Regions from separate parts of the Peribacillus sp. TH14 genome, predicted to be linked through region 2. Evidence: a T-box and tRNA genes for the amino acid it is inferred to sense, from the RefSeq annotation. Region 2 holds a T-box; the other holds one or more tRNA genes.
What was found. A T-box is a leader RNA that pairs with one kind of tRNA and senses whether it is charged. The one in region 2 lies ahead of tyrS (tyrosine--tRNA ligase), so its partner is inferred to be a tRNA-Tyr.

Region 1: it has a tRNA-Tyr gene. The T-box ahead of tyrS (tyrosine--tRNA ligase) is inferred to sense a tRNA for this amino acid. The anticodon was not compared.

The regions. Positions count from the first base shown of each region.
Region 1 covers NZ_JAEKEK010000001.1:1,848,418-1,854,928, forward strand. Annotated here, with positions in the region: gene JFU50_RS08880 (CdaR family protein) at 1-865, opposite strand, end outside; gene cdaA (diadenylate cyclase CdaA) at 858-1,682, opposite strand; gene JFU50_RS08890 (anti-sigma factor family protein) at 1,894-2,523, opposite strand; gene sigW (RNA polymerase sigma factor SigW) at 2,540-3,103, opposite strand; gene JFU50_RS08900 (aspartyl-phosphate phosphatase Spo0E family protein) at 3,276-3,461, shown strand; gene rocF (arginase) at 3,594-4,496, opposite strand; tRNA gene JFU50_RS08910 (tRNA-Ala) at 4,733-4,808, opposite strand; tRNA gene JFU50_RS08915 (tRNA-Gly) at 4,830-4,901, opposite strand; tRNA gene JFU50_RS08920 (tRNA-Gln) at 4,905-4,979, opposite strand; tRNA gene JFU50_RS08925 (tRNA-Tyr) at 5,083-5,166, opposite strand; tRNA gene JFU50_RS08930 (tRNA-Thr) at 5,185-5,260, opposite strand; tRNA gene JFU50_RS08935 (tRNA-Val) at 5,280-5,355, opposite strand; tRNA gene JFU50_RS08940 (tRNA-Glu) at 5,374-5,448, opposite strand; tRNA gene JFU50_RS08945 (tRNA-Thr) at 5,478-5,550, opposite strand; tRNA gene JFU50_RS08950 (tRNA-Asn) at 5,554-5,628, opposite strand; rRNA gene rrf (5S ribosomal RNA) at 5,675-5,790, opposite strand; rRNA gene JFU50_RS08960 (23S ribosomal RNA) at 5,865-6,511, opposite strand, start outside.
Region 2 covers NZ_JAEKEK010000001.1:3,451,632-3,458,142, forward strand. Annotated here, with positions in the region: gene acsA (acetate--CoA ligase) at 1-1,468, shown strand, start outside; gene JFU50_RS16740 (transglycosylase domain-containing protein) at 1,661-4,684, opposite strand; T-box leader at 4,831-5,046, shown strand; gene tyrS (tyrosine--tRNA ligase) at 5,117-6,373, shown strand; gene rpsD (30S ribosomal protein S4) at 6,480-6,511, opposite strand, start outside.

The DNA of each region.
Region 1 (6,511 bases), 1.6 Mb from region 2:
CATCAATTTTGGAAATATTAACAGGGAGATTTATTTCGCTTATTTGTTCAAGGCTGGCTTCTGACCCATAAAGGATTACCTCTTTTGGATCGACACTTATACTCTTAATACGGATGCCGTCCTTTACTTTTCCAGTTTGCTTAGGTGCAATGGTTACCGTTTTCGACGGGATACTAACTTTTAGTGACACTGCAACTGAAGCAGGTTCAATCGTAACATCCAACTTGTTTAAGTCCCGGTCAAGAGCTTTTACTGTCGCCTTGCCGTTCATCGTTTCGTTAAGACCCTTACTTATTTCAAGATTTGCCTTAACATAGGAAATTTGTTCAATTACATCTTTAGCCCCAGTTATTTTAACAGTTTTAGGGTTGACTGTTGGCTGTCCAGCGGTATAACCCTCTTCAAGTAAAGAATTATTATATTCTGCTTCGACGGAGAATTCCTTCGTCACTCGTTCCTGAACATTGACTTCTGCATATTCAGGCTCGATTGTCGCCACTAACTTTTCGTTTAAATCGCTTATTTTGAAGGTAACAGTTCTGTCTCCCATCGAGATTTCAGGATCAGAAAGGTCTACATATACTTTAAAGTCTCTTTGGTTTTTTGCACTTATCAGTAGGCTTTTAGCTCCCTTTAAAGTAACATCCACCGTTTCTGGTACTCCGCTCACCACCAAATTTTCACGGTCATAGTACACTTCAACCGGTACATTTTCAATGGTTTCCGTACTAATCTCAGGGGCAGTAGATAAACCAAGAGATTTTTTATCTGACTCCATCTCAAAATTAACGGAGATGAATAACAGAGCTGCCAAAGCAAAAGCAACAATTCTCATAAACCATGTACTATTGGTATATTTATCCATTTTTCTTCCCCCTCCAATTCCAGATACTCGAGGAAGTTGTTTTGATATTTTCCACTACCAGTTCACTAGTAAGCATTGCCCTAAATGACTCTTGATTCAAATCTCGGAACAGTTCTCCATTTTTAGTAACAGAGATTCCTCCCGTTTCTTCAGATACAACGATTGTAATACTATCCGTCACTTCACTCATACCAATAGCTGCCCTATGCCGAGTACCAAGTTCTTTTGAAATGAACGGACTTTCTGATAAAGGCAGATAGCAAGCTGCAGCTGCCACCTGGTTATTTTGTAAAATCACTGCACCATCATGGAGCGGCGTATTAGGTATAAAGATATTAATAAGCAACTCTGAAGAAATATAGGACTTTAGAGGAATCCCTGTTTCAACATAATCGCCCAGTGCCGTTCCTTTTTCAATCGTAATCAAGGCTCCAATTCGCCTTTTCGCCATATAAGTGGACGCCTTTAATATTTCTTCTACTAAACGCTCTTGCTGGTTCTCTTCTGGAACGCTACCTCTTGTAAAGAGCTTCCCACGTCCTAATTGTTCAAGCGCTCTCCTCAGTTCAGGTTGAAAAATGACAAGAATCGCCAGTACTCCCCAATTCATGACTTGTGCCATTAACCATCCAAGTGTATTGAAACCAAACAGGTTGCTTAAGCTTTTTACAATGACTATTACAAAAATTCCTTTGAGCAGCTGTATAGCCTTCGTGCCTCGAATAATAGTTAACAATTTATATATCACAAACCAAACAAGGAGAATATCAATGAAATTTACTACATAGTCCCAAACATTCAAATTGGATAAAGACATGTTGTTTCCTCCAGTCAGTATTACTCCAAATAACAATAACAATCGTTATGTAATAACCTTAATAGTATACCATTTTTTAAATAATACTTCTAAAACTAGTGTGATAAAGTTACATGTTAAGGTCTAATGAAGTAAAAAATCCCCTCCTTTTACAAAGTAAAGCTGAGCGATGGCACCGTATATTGAAAACGATGCATTCGCTCAGCTCATCTTACTCCTTATTCCCTTTTTCCTCTTTAATAGGAAGCACAGACGTTGCGGTATCCTTAATTTTGTACCACATCCACTCAAAAGCTTGGTCAATAACATGGATGCTTCCGGTCACATTCCCCGCCTTAGACATATAATTATGTCCATTAATGACCGTCACATCTCCCTTCACTTCACCTTCAATTCGAATGTTACCGTTTTGAACTACCACATTCCCCTCAACGGTCTCACCTGCAGGCACAATCACCGTTTCTCCTTCGACTAATAAATTAGATTGCTTGGAAACTGAAAAATGTTCGTCCTGATTATATGTGGAAAAAAGAGAACCTGTCATCAATACAATGAACACGGCTGCTGCCGTCATAAAAGGATGGCTTTTTAACCAACGCTTGGCACCCGTTGTTTTCGTTTCCTTTGGCAATTGAGCCATTACCCTTGCTGTAAAGTCATCTGGAGCCTTAATATGGGAGGTACTTTGTACAAGAGCGACTGCCTTTTTCATTTCATGAAAATAATCCCGGCATTCAGCACAAGTATGCAAGTGATCACGTAAAGCTTCTTTATGCTCTGGTTTGATGTCCTCATCTAAATAATCATGCATATAATCAATGATTTCCTCATGGTAGTTCATTTTTCTCACCTTCTTTTTATAAATGGCGTAGTTGTTTACGCAAGGCTTCCCGACCACGATGTATTCTCGTCTTAACCGTGCCGACTGGCAAATCAAGTATTTCACTGATTTCCTTTAACGATAATTCTTCAATGTACTTCAATACGATTACCGACCGATATTTCTCCGGCAACTTCATAATTTCTACTTGAATGGTTTCCTGAAGTTCTAAAGATTCAACTTCATCCTCGGGCTTTGCCATATCTGATGCAATTTGGGAATACATATTCAATCCCTCAGTTCCACTAACTTCTGCATCCAAATAGTAATCCGGCTTTTTCTTACGAAGACGGTCAATGCAAAGATTCGTCGCAATACGGTATAACCACGTAGAAAATTTCATTTGTATATTGAAACTACGAATATTCACAAAGGCTCTAACAAAGGCCTCTTGTGCCAAATCTTCTGCTTCTTGCCTGTTTCCGAGCATCCTAAAACATATCTGGAAAACTTTGTCCTTGTATAGTTCGACAATTTCCCCAAATGCATTATGGTCTCCCTTTAATACTTGATTAATTCTCTCTTTAATGAGTGCATCCATTTTCCGGTTTTTACCCCCGCTCATGCGGCTATACGATTATTACGAATCGTAAGCTAAAAGGTTTCAAAATTTATTACTTTAATTTTAACAAAGTTTTACAATTTATGTTTAAGAAAAAAAAAACAAGGCTATATAATTAAAAATTGTAAAACCTAAGGGAGTGAATCGCTGTATGACTGCTGAACAAATTTTAGATCATATTGAACTATACAGACAGAAAATGATAATTTTAGCTTCCCGCTCCTCGATGGTTGATAATGAAGTTATTGAAGTAAGCAGTAAACTAGATGTTTTGATCAATCAATACTTCCATTTAACTAAAAATGGAAGCCAAATCGACCGATGTGCTCTAAAGTGAATATGGAGCTGAGATTACAACCATATAAATATAGATATTATAAAACCATCCTGAAAAATCAACTTACGTCTTCTAGCATATAAAAAACAGTAACCTAACACAAGCTGGTTACTGTTTCTTTTATTTTATCAGTTATACTAGCTTTTCTCCAAATAGCGAGCCCATTAAGGCCACGGCAACGATTGCGGTTTTATTACGTTCATCTAAAATAGGGTTTACCTCAACAAATTCAGCTGATGTAATTAACTCAGACTCCGCCAGCATTTCCATAGCCAAATGACTCTCACGATAACTAATACCACCAATTACCGGTGTTCCTACCCCAGGCGCATCCGCGGGATCTACTCCATCCAGGTCCAAAGAAAGGTGAACACCATCTGTTCTTTCTCTTAAATAATCTATACACTCTTCCATGACTCTAGCCATACCCATTCGGTCAATTTCATGCATTGTAAACACTTTAATCCCTTTTTCATGTATTAATTCTTTTTCACCTTCATCTAATGAACGTGCCCCGATAATTACGATATTTTCTGGTTTTACTTTAGAAGTTGAACCATGAATATTGACTAGATCGGGATGGCCAAGCCCCATACTGACAGCTAGAGGCATACCATGTATATTCCCTGATGGTGAAGTTTCCTCCGTATTTAAATCTCCATGTGCATCATACCAAATTACACCTACATTTTCATAGTGCTTCGAAACCCCTGCGAGTGTTCCGATGGCTATCGAATGGTCTCCCCCAAGAACGAGCGGGAATGATCCGCCTTGTATAATTTTATCTACTCTTGTTGCTAATTGAATGTTTCCCTTAGCAACTAGCGATAAGTTTTTTAAATTTGTACCAGATTTCTGTGCATTTTCAGGGCGTCCTACTACTATATCTCCTAAATCCTCAACTTCTATTTTTAATCGTTCAAGCCGTTCGACAATCCCTGCACAGCGGATTGCACTCGGTCCCATATCCACCCCTCGTCTCGCCTGACCAAGATCCATAGGTAGACCGATAATGGAAATTTTCTGAATAGACATATAATTCCCCCTTTCTACCATTTTATATCTTATATGCCTAGTGGTTCAACTGAACATTTATATGTATAAAGATGCAGCTAATTAGCTTTTTTACCGTATTTACTCTTTGTCTTAAAATCCCTAATTGAACCGTTCTCTTATTAGAAGGTAAAAGTAATAAAAGTTAGATATTTAAAATAAAAAAAGTCTTAAGCCGTAATCGGCTTAAGACGTAAGTTTTAGTGTATGTAGTTAGATGGTGGAGCCTAGCGGGATCGAACCGCTGACCTCCTGCGTGCAAGGCAGGCGCTCTCCCAGCTGAGCTAAGGCCCCTAAAGGAATAAATATATAGTAAGCGGAAGACGGGATTCGAACCCGCGACCCCAACCTTGGCAAGGTTGTATTCTACCACTGAACTACTTCCGCAAATGGCTGGGCTAGAAGGGATCGAACCTTCGCATGACGGAATCAAAATCCGTTGCCTTACCGCTTGGCTATAGCCCAATATATAATATGTATAATTAATATTCAACAAAATAAAAAGGTGGTAATCATATATTTCCCTTTTACAGAGAATATATAACTGATCCACAGGTTTTTATTAAAATGGTGGAGGGGGGCAGATTCGAACTGCCGAACCCGAAGGAGCGGATTTACAGTCCGCCGCGTTTAGCCACTTCGCTACCCCTCCGCAATATATGGTTGTAAATGGTGCCGGCAAGAGGACTTGAACCCCCAACCTACTGATTACAAGTCAGTTGCTCTACCAGTTGAGCTACACCGGCAAATATTTTTAAAATAAAATGGTGGAGGATGACGGGATCGAACCGCCGACCCTCTGCTTGTAAGGCAGATGCTCTCCCAGCTGAGCTAATCCTCCGGACTAATAAGTATATAATGGTGACCCGTACGGGATTCGAACCCGTGTTACCGCCGTGAAAGGGCGGTGTCTTAACCGCTTGACCAACGGGCCGATATTTTATGATAATAGATAGATTGGGAAGCTCCCAAGCGGATTCGAACCGCTGACCTCTTCCTTACCATGGAAGTGCTCTACCTACTGAGCTATGGAAGCATATGGCTCCGCAGGTAGGACTCGAACCTACGACCGTTCGGTTAACAGCCGAATGCTCTACCACTGAGCTACTGCGGAATAATATAATGTTTCCTAATACTCATTTAAAGATTTTAAATGAATAGCCTGGCAACGTCCTACTCTCACAGGGGGAAACCCCCAACTACCATCGGCGCTGAAGAACTTAACTTCCGTGTTCGGAATGGGAACGGGTGTGACCTCTTCGCCATCATTGCCAGACTATATTCATTTTTTTGAAGAAATTTTCATTCCTTCAAAACTAGATAATAAGAAGGTATTTCATTTTTTAAAGCGTGGTTAAGTCCTCGATCTATTAGTATCAGTCAGCTCCACATGTCGCCACGCTTCCACCTCTGACCTATCAACCTGATCATCTTTCAGGGATCTTACTAGCTTGCGCTATGGGAAATCTCATCTCGAGGGGGGCTTCATGCTTAGATGCTTTCAGCACTTATCCCGTCCGCACGTAGCTACCCAGCTATGCCTTTGGCAAGACAACTGGTACACCAGCGGTGCGTCCATCCCGGTCCTCTCGTACTAAGGACAGCTCCTCTCAAATTTCCTGCGCCCGCGACGGATAGGGACCGAACTGTCTCACGACGTTCTGAACCCAGCTCGCGTACCGCTTTAATGGGCGAACAGCCCAACCCTTGGGACCGACTACAGCCCCAGGATGCGATGAGCCGACATCGAGGTGCCAAACCTCCCCGTCGATGTGGACTCTTGGGGGAGATAAGCCTGTTATCCCCGGGGTAGCTTTTATCCGTTGAGCGATGGCCCTTCCATGCGGAACCACCGGATCACTAAGCCCGACTTTCGTCCCTGCTCGACTTGTAGGTCTCGCAGTCAAGCTCCCTTGTGCCTTTACACTCTACGAATGATTTCCAACCATTCTGAGGGAACCTTTGGGCGCCTCCGTTACTCTTTAGGAGGCGACCGC
Region 2 (6,511 bases):
CCAAGCGGCCAATGTGTTCAAGAACATTGCCAAGGTGGAAAAGGGTGATCGTGTTTTCATTTTCATGCCTCGCTCCCCGGAACTTTATTTTGCATTACTAGGTGCCATTAAAACTGGAGCAGTAGTCGGTCCGTTGTTCGAAGCTTTCATGGAGGGCGCCGTAAGAGATCGTCTGGAAGATAGCGAGGCAAGTGTGATAGTAACGACTCCTGAGCTTTTGCCTCGTGTCCCGGTGGATGAATTGCCCCATTTGAAGCATATTTTTTTAGTGGGGGAAAATATCAAAGAAGAAGGAAAATATTATCACTTTAATAAAAAACTAAAAGAAGCGGACAAAAAATTTGAGATTGAATGGGTGGACCGCGCTGATGGACTGATTCTTCACTATACATCCGGTTCGACAGGGAAGCCCAAAGGTGTGCTCCACGTACATAATGCGATGGTTCAGCATTATCAAACGGCAAAATGGGTCCTTGATTTACAGGAAGAAGATGTGTATTGGTGCACAGCGGATCCTGGATGGGTGACAGGGACGTCTTACGGTATCTTTGGTCCATGGCTGACAGGTACATCGAATGTCATCGTAGGTGGTCGATTTAAGCCTGAATCTTGGTACAAAACTCTGCAAGACTTTGGTGTTACGGTCTGGTATAGTGCACCGACTGCGTTCAGGATGCTGATGGGTGCAGGAGACGAAATCGTTAAACAATTCGATTTAAGTTCTCTCCGCCATGTCTTAAGTGTCGGTGAACCGTTGAATCCGGAAGTGGTCCGCTGGGGGATGAAAGTATTCAATCACCGCATCCATGACACATGGTGGATGACGGAAACAGGTGCTCAACTCATCTGTAATTATCCTTGCCTGGAAATCAAACCGGGTTCGATGGGGAAACCGATCCCGGGTGTGGAAGCGGCAATAGTGGATAATCAAGGTAAAGAGCTTCCTCCGCACAGAATGGGGAACCTTGCTATTAAAAAAGGCTGGCCTTCAATGATGAAGACTGTCTGGAATAATGAGTCAAAATATGAATCTTACTTTATGCCAGGCGATTGGTATGTTTCTGGGGATTCCGCTTATATGGATGAAGAAGGATATTTCTGGTTCCAAGGCCGCGTAGATGATGTCATCATGACAGCCGGGGAAAGAGTAGGTCCTTTCGAAGTGGAAAGCAAGTTGGTTGAGCATCCAGCCGTTGCTGAAGCAGGGGTTATCGGGAAGCCAGATCCAGTCCGGGGCGAAATTATTAAAGCGTTTATTGCCCTTCGTGACGGATACGAAGCCAACGATGAATTAATTGAAGAAATTCGTCAATTTGTTAAGCTAGGTCTCGCAGCACATGCCGCACCACGTGAAATTGAATTCCGAGATAAACTTCCGAAAACACGAAGCGGTAAAATCATGCGCCGGGTCTTGAAAGCTTGGGAACTTGATCTTCCAACTGGTGATTTATCATCAATGGAAGATTAAAAAGCCGAGTTATCTGGAATCAAGAATAGTAGAAAAAAGGCATCCATGTTCATTGGCATGGATGCCTTTTGTGTTTAAAGTTTAAGGGTCCTATGCTAATCAAGTTAAATAGCATAGGAAATAATAAATCTATAAAAAAACAGGCTGTCGGGTCGTTTCCCCGCAGCCTGCTAAGTTACTTCAAGAAGCGTGTTATTCTTCTTCCTCTTCTTCAGCTTTATCTGTGTCTTTGTTTTGGTCTGTATTTTGGTCTTTATTTTGGTCTGTTTCTTTGTCTATATTTGTATCTTTTCCTGTATCTTCTTTATCTGTGTTGTTTGTATCTTTGTCTTTTTCTGCAGTAACGTTCTCTTCTTTTGAGTCTGGTTTTTTCTCTTCGGTATCTGTTTTTTCATTTGCGATATTATCTTTATTCTTAGTGGAATCCTTTGATTTGTTGTCTTTATCTTTATCTTTATCTTCCGCTTTTGCACTTGTCTTTTTAGCGCCAATTTCAACGTGTTGCGAAGGTGCTGATTCTTTGCCGACTATGTCTACAGCTGTTACGTAATAAGATCCACCTGATCCGGCAGTGTAAACAAGATTACCCCCAGAATTAATGCTCGCCACTTTTCTACCATTTTTGTAGACGCGATAGCCGACGACATCTCCTTCAGGGTGAAGCCCCCATGAAATCTTATTGTTACTTACAGTGATAGAAAGGGCATTAGGCGCTTTTCCATTATCATTAAGTGTCGCTTTCGTCCCGACGACATTGCCCCATTTTTCTCCTCCGGGAATTAAGGATCCGGGATCATCCACATATTTCAATCCGATATCTTCAAAGGACGCAGGATTCAGCATGAACCCACCGCTTGTGAATTCGCTCGGTGTTTGTGGAAGAGCCGCGTATCGTTTGCTGCCGACTGATACATATTGTCCATCTATGAAACTATTATCTGCTCTAGATGGGGCATATTTGGCGATGAATAAATCAGACTTGACAAGTCCAGCCTTTTGACATGAACTTGAAGGCAGAAGGCCTGAAACGCCACAGAAGGAACGACTGACAATTCCGCCGGGCATCTCAAACCGCTTATCAGGGTCGACGAGTTTTGAATCGACTTTGTATGCGGCATTTATCAAATCTGCCCAATAATAGATATTACGTTTATTATATTCAAGACCATTATAGGTCCCTTTTAAAGACTTCGGTGTGTCATAACCCATCCATGTACCGAACGTTACATTTGGATTAGTGGCGACAAACCAAGCATCCCAATAGTTTTGTCCAGTCCCGGTTTTACCTGCCCAGTCACTGGAGAAAGCAAGTCGGTTCCTGACCGAAGCTGCAGTACCGCTGTTTACGACATCCCGCATCATATCAAGCGTTAAATAAGCAGTTTGCGGTGAAAATACTTTTACTGGTTTTGCTTTGTGTTCATAGATGACCTCATCATCTTTTGATACGATTTTGTCAATCATATAAGCATCAACGAATTCCCCTGAATTGGCAAATGTGCCAAACGCATTGACATTTTCTTCAACGGTTACACCTTTGTCCAAGGCACCTAATGACATGGCACGATTTGAGTAATCCCCTTTTGTTAAAGATGTAAAGCCCATTTTTTCCAAATAGGAAACCGGATTTTGGTTGATGATTTTCATGTAAAATAGGGCAGCTGGAATATTATACGAATTCTTTAACGCTTCCCGAGCTGTCGTTAAGCCGGTGAGGCTTCCGCCGCCATAGTTTCCCGGCCGCCACGGCGTATTGCCTGGAATGGTAATTGGTACGTTGGCTGTTACACTCCCAGGTGAAATCTTTCCTAGCTCAATGCCTGGACCGTATACCAATAGCGGTTTCATCGTTGAACCATTTGACCGTAGTGATGATGTTGCATGGTTTGTTTGTTCCCGTTTAAAGTCACGTCCACCGACAAAACTGATGATTTTCCCTGTTTTATTTTCAATAAGGATAGCTCCCGCCTCAACGGGCTCTTTTACAGTTTTCATTTCTTTCGTATCCGGATCGATGACCTGTTCGGTTTTATCATATCCGAAATTTGGATAGTTTTTAGTTACTTCTTGCATTCGGTCATAGATCTTTTTATTGATTGTCGTATAAATTTTATAGCCGTTTTGACGCAGTTTACGATCAGCTAGTGCTAAATATTGCTTTTTTAAATCATCGTTCTCTAAATCTTTTTCTTCATATCCATCTTCTTTTGCTAAGCTAAGTGACAAAATTTCAATGGAACGTTTTTCTATTTCATAGGTGAGCCATGGATATTTCTCAGAGGGCAACGCCTTTTTACCGATAAAGTCTTTTGTTATGTCGTATGCGATTGCTTTATCATATTGTTCTTTTGTTATGTATTCATTGCTATACATTCGTTTTAATACGGTTTTCATCCGGTTAATTCCGGGCTCTAGATTATCTTTAAGCTTCCCTTGCTGGGTATATGGAGTATACCCAAAAGGACTTTGCGGTAATCCTGCAATAAAGGCAGATTGGGGTAAAGATAGATCTTTAGCTTCCACTCCGAAAATACCTTCGGCAGCCGACTGGACACCAGCAATATTCTGTCCGGAAGAGTTTCGTCCCAAAGTGGAGACGTTTAGGTAGGTTTCTAAAATCTCTTCTTTTTCAAAGAACTTCTCGACCCGGAGCGCAAGTAAAATTTCTTTTGCTTTCCGTTCAAATGATACTTCGTTCGTTAAGACTTGGTTTTTTATGAGCTGTTGTGTTAAAGTACTTCCACCTGATTGAACGGATGCATTCGTAAATTCCTGATAAACTGCACGCAGGATAGCCTTCGGAACAACTCCGTTATGTTCATAAAAATACTCATCTTCTGTAGCGATGACTGCATTTTTAAGATGGTCGGAAACTTTATCGATGGACACTTCTTCACGATCAAGGTCACTCTTGAGCTTGCCCAAGTATACTTTATCCGCAAAGTATACCTCAGAGGTCTCTTCATAATTGTAAATGTCCTTTTTTAAATCATCCTTTGAGCGTACCGGCTCATTATTGACGAGGGCAGCGAAATAGCCGGCTCCAACGCCGCCGGCGAATGAGAATCCTAGAACCCCAACAATAATGAGGATCAACGTTAGGTTCCAAATGACTTGGTATGTAACCCTTGCATTTTTTTGTGTTTTTTCATTTTGAAAAAAACGGGTTAGCTGTTTCCATGCTGTTTGAAATCTATCTTTTTGATTATTATTCATGTATCATACCCCCTGAAATCACATATATTATAGCATATAACACGGAAGGGAAAGGCGAACTTTCATATTTTTCTAGAATCTGTAAGGGTGATGTTGACAATGAATGTTATGTATGATAAAAACTTATTAACAATAAAATTTATTAAAAAAGCGCGATGATAGGACCCAGTAGTCAAACTATCCCTGTTTTAGAGAGCCGGTGGTCAGTGGAAATCGGTACATATAGTGAGATGAATTACTTCCTTGAGCATTTGCTGTGAATGATTAGTAGCAGGAAACGGTTGACGACCGTTATTCGTCTCGAGCGGAGGACGCTTTATGTCCTCAAGTTGGGTGGTACCGCGAATTTATTCGTCCCTTCATATTTATATGAAGGGGCGTTTTTGTATGCTTTTTGCGGGATATTTTCGGATTTGAAGGAGGAATTATAAAATGGAATTGCTAAAGGAACTCGAGTGGAGAGGGATTATTTATCAACAAACGGATGAAGAGGGTTTTAAGGACCTTTTAGAAAAAGAAAAAATTTCTTTATACTGTGGGGTAGATCCAACCGCGGATAGTATGCACATCGGACATCTATTGCCATTCTTAACAATGCGCCGTTTCCAACAGCACGGTCATCGTCCCCTTGTACTTGTAGGAGGGGCTACTGGACTTATCGGTGATCCAAGCGGTAAAAAAGAAGAACGCCAGCTGCAAACGTTGGAAAAAGTGCTTTATAATGCCGACTGTATTAAAGGGCAGCTATCCCATATCTTTGACTTCGAAGGTGAAAATGGCGCAGTTATGGTCAATAACTATGACTGGATAGGTAAAATCGACATGGTTACGTTCTTGCGTGATTACGGGAAATACATCGGCATTAACTACATGTTGGCAAAAGACACGGTTGCTTCCCGTTTGGAAACAGGGATTTCTTTTACGGAATTCGCGTATACAATTTTACAAGGGATCGACTTTGGTCATTTATACGATAATCATGACTGTAAGTTGCAAATTGGCGGGAGTGATCAGTGGGGCAATATTACGACTGGTCTTGAAATGATTCGTAAATCGCATGACGAGGAAGCAAAAGCGTTCGGCATGACGATTCCGCTCGTGACGAAAGCGGACGGAACGAAATTCGGTAAAACGGAAGGCGGAGCAATCTGGCTTGATCCGGAAAAAACGACTCCTTATGAATTTTACCAATTCTGGATTAATACAGCGGATGCTGATGTCGTGAAATACTTGAAATTCTTCACATTCCTATCACGTGAAGTAATTGAAGAGTTAGAGCAATCCGTGCAGACTGAACCGCATTTACGTAAAGCTCAAAAAGCTTTAGGGGAAGAAATGACACGTTTGATTCACGGGCAGGAAGCTCTTGACCAAGCAATCAAAATCTCTGCAGCTCTATTCAGCGGTGAGGTGAAAAATTTAAGTGCGGCCGAAATTAAATTGGGCTTTAAAGATGTTCCTACCTTTGAACGTGAAAGTAAGGAAGATATCAGCTTAGTTGATTTAATTGTTGAAGCGAAGATTTCTCCATCGAAGCGACAAGCTCGTGAAGATATTCAGAATGGTGCAATCTCCATCAATGGCGAGAAAGTGACTGATCTGCAATATGTCGTGGCTGAAGAGGTTAAGATTGAAGGAGAGTTCATCCTTGTTCGTCGCGGTAAGAAGAAATATACATTAGTGAAATGAGAAAACAAGGCCCGGCTGAATCTCAGCCGGGCCTTGTTTTGTCTGGAAGTTGAGTTCTGTGCACAAAAAAAAACCCCATCCAAGGATGAGGTTTTTTTTGAAGTTATTAACGAGAGTAGAACTCAACGATAAGAGCTT